DNA from 4 places in the Streptomyces olindensis genome. Region 3 is predicted to be linked to each of the others. Evidence: riboswitches for the same ligand, from Rfam matches in the RefSeq annotation. Region 3 holds a riboswitch; each other region holds the start of a gene.
What was found. A riboswitch is a leader RNA that binds a small molecule or an ion and turns the genes downstream of it on or off. The one in region 3 is predicted to bind cobalamin.
Positions count from the first base shown of each region.

Region 1: another riboswitch for cobalamin. It lies ahead of ABZ948_RS32840 (energy-coupling factor ABC transporter permease); the one in region 3 lies ahead of ABZ948_RS09650 (ribonucleoside-diphosphate reductase subunit alpha).
Region 2: another riboswitch for cobalamin. It lies ahead of ABZ948_RS10900 (cobalamin biosynthesis protein); the one in region 3 lies ahead of ABZ948_RS09650 (ribonucleoside-diphosphate reductase subunit alpha).
Region 4: another riboswitch for cobalamin. It lies ahead of ABZ948_RS15400 (ABC transporter substrate-binding protein); the one in region 3 lies ahead of ABZ948_RS09650 (ribonucleoside-diphosphate reductase subunit alpha).

Region 1 is NZ_JBEYZD010000071.1:28,358-30,528, forward strand. It holds gene ABZ948_RS32835 (energy-coupling factor ABC transporter substrate-binding protein) at 1-173, opposite strand, end outside; gene ABZ948_RS32840 (energy-coupling factor ABC transporter permease) at 170-871, opposite strand; cobalamin riboswitch at 902-1,087, opposite strand; gene ABZ948_RS32845 (serine/threonine-protein kinase) at 1,215-2,171, opposite strand, start outside.
Region 2 is NZ_JBEYZD010000013.1:93,924-96,094, forward strand. It holds gene ABZ948_RS10900 (cobalamin biosynthesis protein) at 1-830, opposite strand, end outside; cobalamin riboswitch at 931-1,051, opposite strand; gene ABZ948_RS10905 (hypothetical protein) at 1,206-1,427, opposite strand; gene ABZ948_RS10910 (inorganic phosphate transporter) at 1,459-2,171, opposite strand, start outside.
Region 3 is NZ_JBEYZD010000011.1:144,654-146,824, reverse strand. It holds gene ABZ948_RS09650 (ribonucleoside-diphosphate reductase subunit alpha) at 1-1,395, opposite strand, end outside; cobalamin riboswitch at 1,518-1,647, opposite strand; gene ABZ948_RS09645 (GNAT family N-acetyltransferase) at 1,701-2,171, opposite strand, start outside.
Region 4 is NZ_JBEYZD010000020.1:53,740-55,910, reverse strand. It holds gene ABZ948_RS15410 (APC family permease) at 1-217, opposite strand, end outside; gene ABZ948_RS15405 (CoA-binding protein) at 349-777, opposite strand; cobalamin riboswitch at 872-1,032, shown strand; gene ABZ948_RS15400 (ABC transporter substrate-binding protein) at 1,117-2,136, shown strand; gene ABZ948_RS15395 (FecCD family ABC transporter permease) at 2,133-2,171, shown strand, end outside.

The DNA.
Region 1 (2,171 bases), on a different contig from region 3:
GAGAACCAGGGCTCGTAGCCCGGGTCCAGCTCGGTGATCGCCGTCTCCGCCTGGGCGTCCGCGCCGGTGAACGGCTCTTCCTTGTGGTCGCCGAGGCCGAGTGCGAGCGGCAGCACGGCGAGCGCGGCCACGGCGAGCAGCAGCACCAGGTTGATCTTCGTGTTCCGGTTCATCGGGCCACCGCCTCGGTCTCGGTCCGCGCGCGCTTGTCGGCGAGGAGCACGCCCAGCCGGGTCAGTTCGCCCTTGCTGGACTGCACCAGCAGCCGCATCACGAGGACGGTGAGCAGGCCCTCGCTCACCGCGAGCGGGATCTGCGTGACGGCGAAGATGGAGGCGAACTTGCCGAGCGCGCCGAGGAATCCGCTGCCCGGGTCCGGGAAGGCGAGCGCCAGCTGCACGCTGGTGACGCAGTAGGTGGACAGGTCGGCGACGAACGCCCCGCAGAACACGGCCCCCATCAGCGGCACGTCGTACCGCCGCAGCAGCCTGTACACCGCGTATCCGGCCCAGGGCCCGACGATCGCCATGGAGAAGACGTTGGCGCCGAGCGTGGTGAGGCCGCCGTGCGCGAGCAGCAGGGCCTGGAAGAGCAGGGTGATGGTGCCCAGGACCGCCATGATGGGCGGGCGGAACAGGATGGCCCCCAGTCCGGTGCCGGTCGGGTGGGAGCAACTGCCGGTGACGGACGGCAGTTTCAGGGCGGACAGGACGAACGTGAAGGCGCCGGAGGCACCGAGGAGCAGGGTGCTCTCGGGGTGCTCGCGCACTTCACGGGTGAGCGACCGGACTCCGTGGACGACGAACGGCGCCGACGCGACGCCCCAGGCGACCGCGTGCGCCGGAGGCAGGAAACCCTCGGCTATGTGCATGGCTCAGCAGACCCTCTCCAGCACCTCGTGGATGGTTGACGCGCCTTGGCCGGTCTCCTGGCTGACGGGTACCACCGCCCGTGCTCCGCCTTCCCGGGTCCTTCAGGACCCAGTGGCTGCCCGTGGGGGCTGGAGCCGGACTTCCCGATTCACAGTGGCGAGGGCCGCACCGGCATCACACCGGATTTCCCGTTCACCAAGGCGTGGTGACAATAAGGCCGGGATAAGGGCGATGACAAGCCACGCAGGGGGCGCGTGAGGGGGCGCCCGCTCGCACACCGGCGCATGCCGCCGCGGATCCGAGCGGGACGGGCGGCCCCGGGCCGCCGGACGGCGGGCCGTGTCAGTCGTCGCCCCCGTCGTCCCCGTCGTCGTCGCCGTCCCCGACCGGCCGGACCTTACGGGGCTTCTCCTGCCGAGGCTGCTCCGCCTGTCGCGGTGCGTCGGCGGTCGCCTCCTGCGTGGGGGCCGCGGGGCTCGGGGTGGGAGAAGGGGGAGCGGTCGACGGGGACGGAGTCGTGGGCGGAGTGACATCGGCCACGGTGCCGGCGGCCGGAGCGGTGTCCGCGCCCGGGGCGGAGGAGAGGGGCGAGGCGGAACCGCCGGACGGGGTGGCGGCCGGGCTACTCGCGGTCGGTGACGCGTCCGGTTCCGTGCCCTCCGTCGCCGTGTCGTCGGGGGAGAACCAGAGCATGCCGGCGAGCATCGCGGCGAGGAAGAGGGCCGCCGCGGCGATCGTCGCGGCCGCGCGCCGCCGGTCGCCGAGGCGGTCGCGGGGCGCGGCGCGGCGCGCGCGTCCGGCGTGGGGCGTGCGGGTGGTGAGCAGCGCGGGGGCGCCGGGCAGCGCGTAGGTGGTCACGCTGCGGGGCTCGGCGGGCGCGTACGCCCCGGGAGCGGCGGACGGCACCGGCGACGCGGCCTCCGGCAGCGGCTCGGGCAGCCCCCGCCAGGCGCCGCCGGCGAACCACTCGGCGGCCTGCTGGGCCGAGGGCCGGTCCTCGGGCTGCTTGGCGAGGAGCCCGAGGAGGTAGTTCTCGAAGGCCGGCGGCAGACCCGCGACACCGAGCTCGCGGGGCGGCACCGGGGCGCTGTCGAGGTGCTGGTGGAGGAGTGCGACGGCGGTGTCCGCCTGGAACGGCGGGCGGCCGCTGAGGAGCTGGTAGAGCACGCACCCCAGGGAGTACATGTCGGAGGCGGGCCCCGCGGGCTGCCCCAGGGCGCGTTCGGGCGCGAGGTAGAGACCGGTGCCCACGATCTGGCCGGTGGCGGTGAGCGCGGCCCCGGGATCGTCGAGGAAGCG
Region 2 (2,171 bases), on a different contig from region 3:
GCCCGCCCGTCCGTGTTCAGCACGGGCCGGTGCTCCACCCGCCCGCCGTACGACAGGGTCCCGCCCAGCCGCACCCCGAGCGCCCCCGCGAACGAGGCCTCCACGGGCCCGGCGTTGGGACTGGGGTGCTGCGCCGCGTCCGCCCGCCAGGCGCGGACGGCCCCCCGCGGATCCGGCCCGGCCAGCACTGCGAGGACGGCGGTCAGCCGCGCGCCCGGCCACCCGGCGAGGTCGTCCAGCCGCGCGGAGGCCCACCCATAGCGCCGGTAACGGGCCGACTTGTGCCCGACCATGGCGTCCAGGGTGTTGACGGCCCGGAACCCGAGCAGCCCCGACACCCCGCCCACGGCCCCCCACACCAGCGCCCCGACCACCGCGTCGGAGGTGTTCTCGGCGACGGACTCGACCACGGCCCGGGCGATCCCGTCGGCGTCGAGGGCCTGCGGATCGCGCCCGCACAGATGCGGCAGCCGCGCCCGGGCCGCCTCCACGTCCCCCGCCTCCAGGGCACGCCCGATGGTCCCGGCCTCCCGGGCGAGCGAAGTGCCCCCGACGACGGCCCAGGTGGCGGCTCCGGTGAGCGCGACGGAGGCGACGGCGGAGGACCGCACGGCACGCTCGGCGACGGCCCCGAGCGCGACGGCTCCTCCCGCGCACACGAGCGTGTGCAGCGCGCCCCACCCGCGGTGGTCCCGCCACAACACCCGTTCCACGGCACCCGCGGCCCGCCCGAACGCGGCGACCGGATGCCCCCGGCGGGGATCGCCGAGCAGCAGGTCACCGATCAGGCCGGCGGCGGCGCCGTACGCGAAGACGCGACCGGCACCCATGGGCTCAGCCGGCCAACAGGGCAGGCAGGGGTGGGGTGCTGAACCTCGATCGGCAGCCGCGCATGGCGATACGTGTCCTCACTCAGGGTGTCCACGCCCTGGTTCGACGAGACCGGCGGTGAGAGTTCCTGGCTCCCGGGGGATGGCTACCCCGGTGACAGTGGCGGGACCGCGCCGGACTCACACCGGCTTCCTCTCCTGCCGCCGTACTGGCCCCGGAAGTCCACCACGGCCGCGAACCGCCGTCAACTTGCCCTTGACCTGCGCGGGGAGAGTGTGGAGAACCCCACATCGCCCCTTTCGCGCACACGACGACCGGGCGGCACGGGACCGAGGTCCCGTGCCGCCCGGCGGACACGCTGTGCGATCGGGCCGTCAGGCCACGATCAGATAGATCCCGTAGCCCACGGCCGCCGCGCACGCCGCGAAGCACGCGTACGCGCCCGTGACGGCGAGGCTCGCGGACCCGCCCTCGGCGACCGCGCGCTCGCGGCGCGACAGGCCGGTGATGCCGAGGGTGAACAGGCCCACGAGGGCCACGGTGACGACGAGGCTCACGCCGAAGACGGAGCCGAGGGCCGCCCAGTCGATCTTCATCTCTGCTTCCTTCTCGCTGCCGGTGGGCGGGTCAGACCGTGGTGGTCGTGGAGGGTGTGCGCTCGGCGGTGGCCTGGGCCGGTATCGGCGGCACGTCGGCGGAGGTGCCGCCCGCAGGCGGCGGCGTCACCGCGGCCATCGCCGTGGTGACCACACCGGCCGGCTCCGCGTCGTCGGTGTCGTTGACATTGGTGTGGTCGACGACCTCGCGCCGGGAGATCTTCCAGATGGCCGCCGAGGAGGCGACGAGGAAGACGGCCACCACGGCGGTGCCCCAGTCGCCGAAGCCGGTCACGTACTCGGCGAGCGCGGCCACCAGGGCCGCCGCCGGCAGGGTCAGGCCCCAGGCGACGAACATCCGCGTCGCCGTCGACCAGCGGACCACGCCGCCCTTGCGGCCGAGGCCCGCGCCCATCACCGCGCCGGACACCGAGTGCGTGGTGGACAGGGAGAAACCGAGGTGGGAGGAGGCCAGGATGACCGTCGCCGCGCTGGTCTGGGCGGCGAAGCCCTGCTGCGGCCGGAGGTCGGTCAGGCCCTTGCCCATGGTGCGGATGATGCGCCAGCCGCCCAGGTAGGTGCCGAGCGCGATCGCGATGCCCGCGGAGAGGATGACCCACATGGGCGGGTCGGAGTCGGGCGCGACGGCGCCGCCGGCGACCAGGGCCAGGGTGATGACACCCATCGTCTTCTGCGCGTCGTTGGTGCCGTGCGCCAGGGAGACCAGGCCCGCGGAGGCGATCT
Region 3 (2,171 bases):
GAGGTCGCCCTTGTCCACGAACGCGCCGAGGTTGACCGACCCCAGGTTGCAGACCGCCGTCTCCCCGTCGCTGGTGACCTCCAGGATCTCCGTGCAGAGGTTGGAGGAGTGCACGACGTGGCCCGGCTCGGCCGTCTGGTTGGCGGTGCGGTTGGCGGCGTCCTTGAAGGTCATCCAGCCGTTGCCGGTCTGCGCGAGGGTGCGCATCATCCGGCCGTACAGCTCGCGGGCGGGCAGGGTCTTCTTCGCCAGGCCCTTCGCCTCGGCGGCCCGGTACGCGGCGTCGAACTCCTCGCCCCACAGGTCGACCAGCTCGGGCACGTCCGCGGGGGAGAACAGCGACCACGGGGCGTCGGCGTTCACCCGGCGCATGAACTCGTCGGGGATCCAGTGCGCGAGGTTGAGGTTGTGCGTCCGGCGGGCGTCCTCGCCGGTGTTGTCGCGCAGTTCCAGGAACTCCTCGATGTCGGAGTGCCAGGTCTCCAGGTAGACGGCGGCGGCGCCCTTGCGGCGGCCGCCCTGGTTCACGGCGGCGACCGAGGCGTCCAGGGTCTTCAGGAACGGGACGATGCCGTTGGAGTGGCCGTTCGTGCCGCGGATCAGCGAACCCCGGGCCCGGATGCGGGAGTAGGCGATGCCGATGCCGCCGGCGTGCTTCGACAGCCGGGCGACCTGGTGGTAGCGGTCGTAGATGGAGTCCAGCTCGTCCTTGGGGGAGTCGAGGAGGTAGCAGGACGACATCTGGGGGTGCCGGGTGCCGGAGTTGAAGAGGGTGGGGGAGGAGGGCAGGTAGTCGAGGCGGCTCATGAGCCCGTAGAGCGCGGCGACCTCGTCCACCGACCTCGCGGTGTCGTCCTCGGCCAGACCGGCGGCGACGCGCAGCATGAAGTGCTGGGGCGTCTCGATCACCTTGCGGGTGATCGGGTGCCGGAGCAGGTAGCGGCTGTGCAGCGTGCGCAGGCCGAAGTAGCCGAAGCGGTCGTCGGCGGCCGTGTCGATCAGAGCGTCGAGGCGGGCGGCGTGGAGGCGTACGAACTCGGCGGTGCGGTCGGCGATGAGGCCCTCGCGGTGCCCGACCGCGACGGACTCGGTGAAGGACGTGACGCCCTGGGAGGCGGCCTCCTCGCGGATGCCGATCGTCAGCAGGCGCGCGGCCAGCCGGGAGTAGGCGGGATCCTCGGAGATGAGGCCGGCGGCCGCCTCCGTCGCCAGCTCGCGCAACTCCGACTCGTCGGCCCGCGCGGACCGGCCGCGCAGCGCGGCGGCGGCGACCCGGCCGGGGTCGGCGTCGGGGAGGTCGGCGGTCAGCTCGGTCAGGGTCCGCAGCAGCGCGGCACCGGGACCGTCGTGCTCTTTCTCTGCGGCTGAGACCGGATCGGCTGGCGCGATGGTCACGTGGGGCTCTCCCTCGCTCGGCAGGGGGCCTCGCCGAGGGCAGGGGGCAGCACGCGAGCGCACGCGGCGTCGCGTCCACCGGCCCATTCCACGAGGCCCGGACGTCAGGCACACCGGCCGGATGGCCGGGCGCACTGTCGGCAGGTCCTCGGACTGACGCCCATGCGCCCATAAAAGAGGCATGGATACACCGTTGCGGGACAGTTCCGGATTCGCACCGGATTCCCCTGCGGCGACAGCGAGCATGAGCATACATCTTGTGCCGGGTGAGGATCACGCCCCTATATGTTGTGTCGCGGATGACTTCAGAGCGTCAACTCGTAAGTGAGCAGCGTGATGTCGTCCAGGTGCGGGACCGGGTTCCAGTCCCGCTCCGGCGTGCGGACGAAGCCCAGGCGTTCGTAGATGCGGTGGGCGGAGTGCATGGTGCGCTGGGTCGACAGCACGATCCGTACGCAGCCCTCCGTGGCCCGTGCCCGGTCGACGCAGGAGCGCACCAGGGCCTCGCCGGCGCCCCGGCCGCGGGCCGCGCGGGACACGGCGAGCATGCGGATCTCGGCCTCGCCGGGGCCGGCTATGTCGGCCATGGGGCCGCCGGACGGTACGAACGTGACGCCGCCGAGCAGCTCGTCGCCCCGGAGCGCGACCAGGACCTCGGCGGCGGCCGCGCGCTTGGCCACGTCCTTCAGCTCGCCGAGGTACTCGTCGCTCTCACCGAAGTCCAAGAGGCCGTCCTGGAGGTAGGCGTGGGCGGTGATGTCACCGAGGGGGCCGTA
Region 4 (2,171 bases), on a different contig from region 3:
GCACCAGCGCCAGCAGCACGATCGCCACCGCGCCGATGAGCCAGGACAGGATCGCCGCGGGACCGGCCGCCACGACCGCCTTCTCGGCGCCGTACAGCCAACCGGATCCGATGATGGACCCGACCGACGCCCACATGAGCCCGATCAGTCCGACGTCCCTGCGCAGTCCGCCCGGGCTTCTGTCCACCCCCACTGCCACCTGGTCGACGCTTGCCATTCAAGGGGCCTCTCATCAACGAACTCGGAGAGTTCAGCGAGCAAGAGGCCTCAGGCTAGGAACCGGTCACCGGCGGCAGAAAGACGAGTTGTACGCCCTTGACCGGGCAGGGGCGTTTCCTGGCAATCGCTTCAGGAATCCGCTACGCGGCGATGGGGAAGTCGTGGGATCTCGATGGCCGGGCAGCGGTCCATCACCATCTCCAGGCCCGCCGCGCGAGTCCGGTCGTACGCCGCCTCGTCGACGACGCCGAGCTGGAACCACACGGCCTGCGCGCCCTTCGCGACCGCCTCGTCCGCGACGGCCCCGGCGAGGTCGCTGTTCACGAAGACGTCCACGACGTCCACGTCGAAGGGGATGTCCGCCAGGCTCGCGTACCCCTGCTCGCCGTGCACCGACTCCGCCTTCGGGTGCACGGGCACGACGCGCTTGCCGAAGCGCTGGAGCACCTCGGCGACGCCGTACGCCGCGCGCTGCCGGTTCGACGACAGGCCCACCACGGCCCAGGTGTCGCCGAGCTCGGTGAGGATCCTGCGGACCGTTGCCTCGTCGCCGTACACCGGCGGCCTCCTCGAACGTCGCGGAAGAACTGCTGCCCGCACAACGAAGCAGGGTGCGCGGTGATTCCCCGGCACCCCGTGATAGCTTGCCGAGGCCAGTCGAACCCATGTACGTGGGTCAGGGAATCCGGTGCGAATCCGGAACTGACGCGCAGCGGTGAGGGGGACGGGCGGGGCCTCGGCCACTGGACTGTCGTGCGGACGTCCGGGAAGGCGCCCCGATCCGGGTGAACCCGAGTCCGAAGACCTGCTGGCGGCCCCCGCGGCCGCGCGCGGCGGGGGAGCACCGTACGACCGGGCCCCGCGATCGGGCCCTCGACGCCTGAGGACTGGTTTTCCGTGCCCCTCGCCCGACCCGCCCGTGCCGCCGTGCTGCTCGCGGCCGGCTCCCTGCTCCTGACCGGCTGCGGCGACGCACGCCCCGCCCCCGCGAAGGCCGCCGCCGTCACCCTCGACAACTGCGGCCACGAGGTACGCGTCGCGGCCCCGCCCCGGCGCGCCGTCTCCCTCAACCAGGGCACCACCGAGATCCTGCTCTCCCTCGGCCTCGCCGACCGCCTCGCGGGCACGGCCACCTGGACCGACCCCGTGATGAAGGGGCTGGAGAAGGCCAACGCCCGGGTGCCGCGCATCGCCGACAACAACCCCTCCTTCGAACGGGTCCTGGACGAGGACCCCGACTTCGTCGCCGCGTCCTTCGTCTCCACCCTCGGCAAGGGCGGCGTCGCCACCCGCGAGCAGTTCGAGAAGCTCGGCGTGCCCACGTACGTCTCCCCGTCCGACTGCGCCGGCAAGGACAACTCGGGGGGCGGCGACGGCGCGCGCGACAAGGCGCTCGGCATCGACACCGTCTACGGCGAGGTGCGCGACCTCGCCGCCGTGTTCGGGGCGAAGCAACGCGGCGACGAGCTCGTGGCCTCCCTCCAGCGACGCATGAAGAAGGCCACCTCGGGCATCGACGCCTCCGACGTCACCCTCCTGTACTGGTTCGCCAACTCCGAGTCCCCCTACGTGGCGGGCTGTTGCGGAGCGCCCGGCATCATCACCCGGGCCCTCGGCGCGAACAACGTCTTCGACGACACGCACCAGGAGTGGCCGCAGGTCAACTGGGAGACGGTCGCCGACCGCGACCCGGACGTCCTCGTCATCGGCGACCTGACCCGCAGGTCGCAGACCGCCGAGTCCGCCGCGAAGAAGATCGCCTTCCTGGAGTCCGACCCGGCCACGAGGAACATGGACGCGGTCCGGCACAAGCGGTACGTGCTGCTCAGCGGGCAGGCCATGAACCCGACCATCCGCACCGTCGAGGGCGTGGAGCAGGTCGCCGCCGCGCTGCGCGCGTTCGGGCTCGCGAAGTGACCGCGCGCGCCCTGGGACTCGGCGCCGCGGGGACC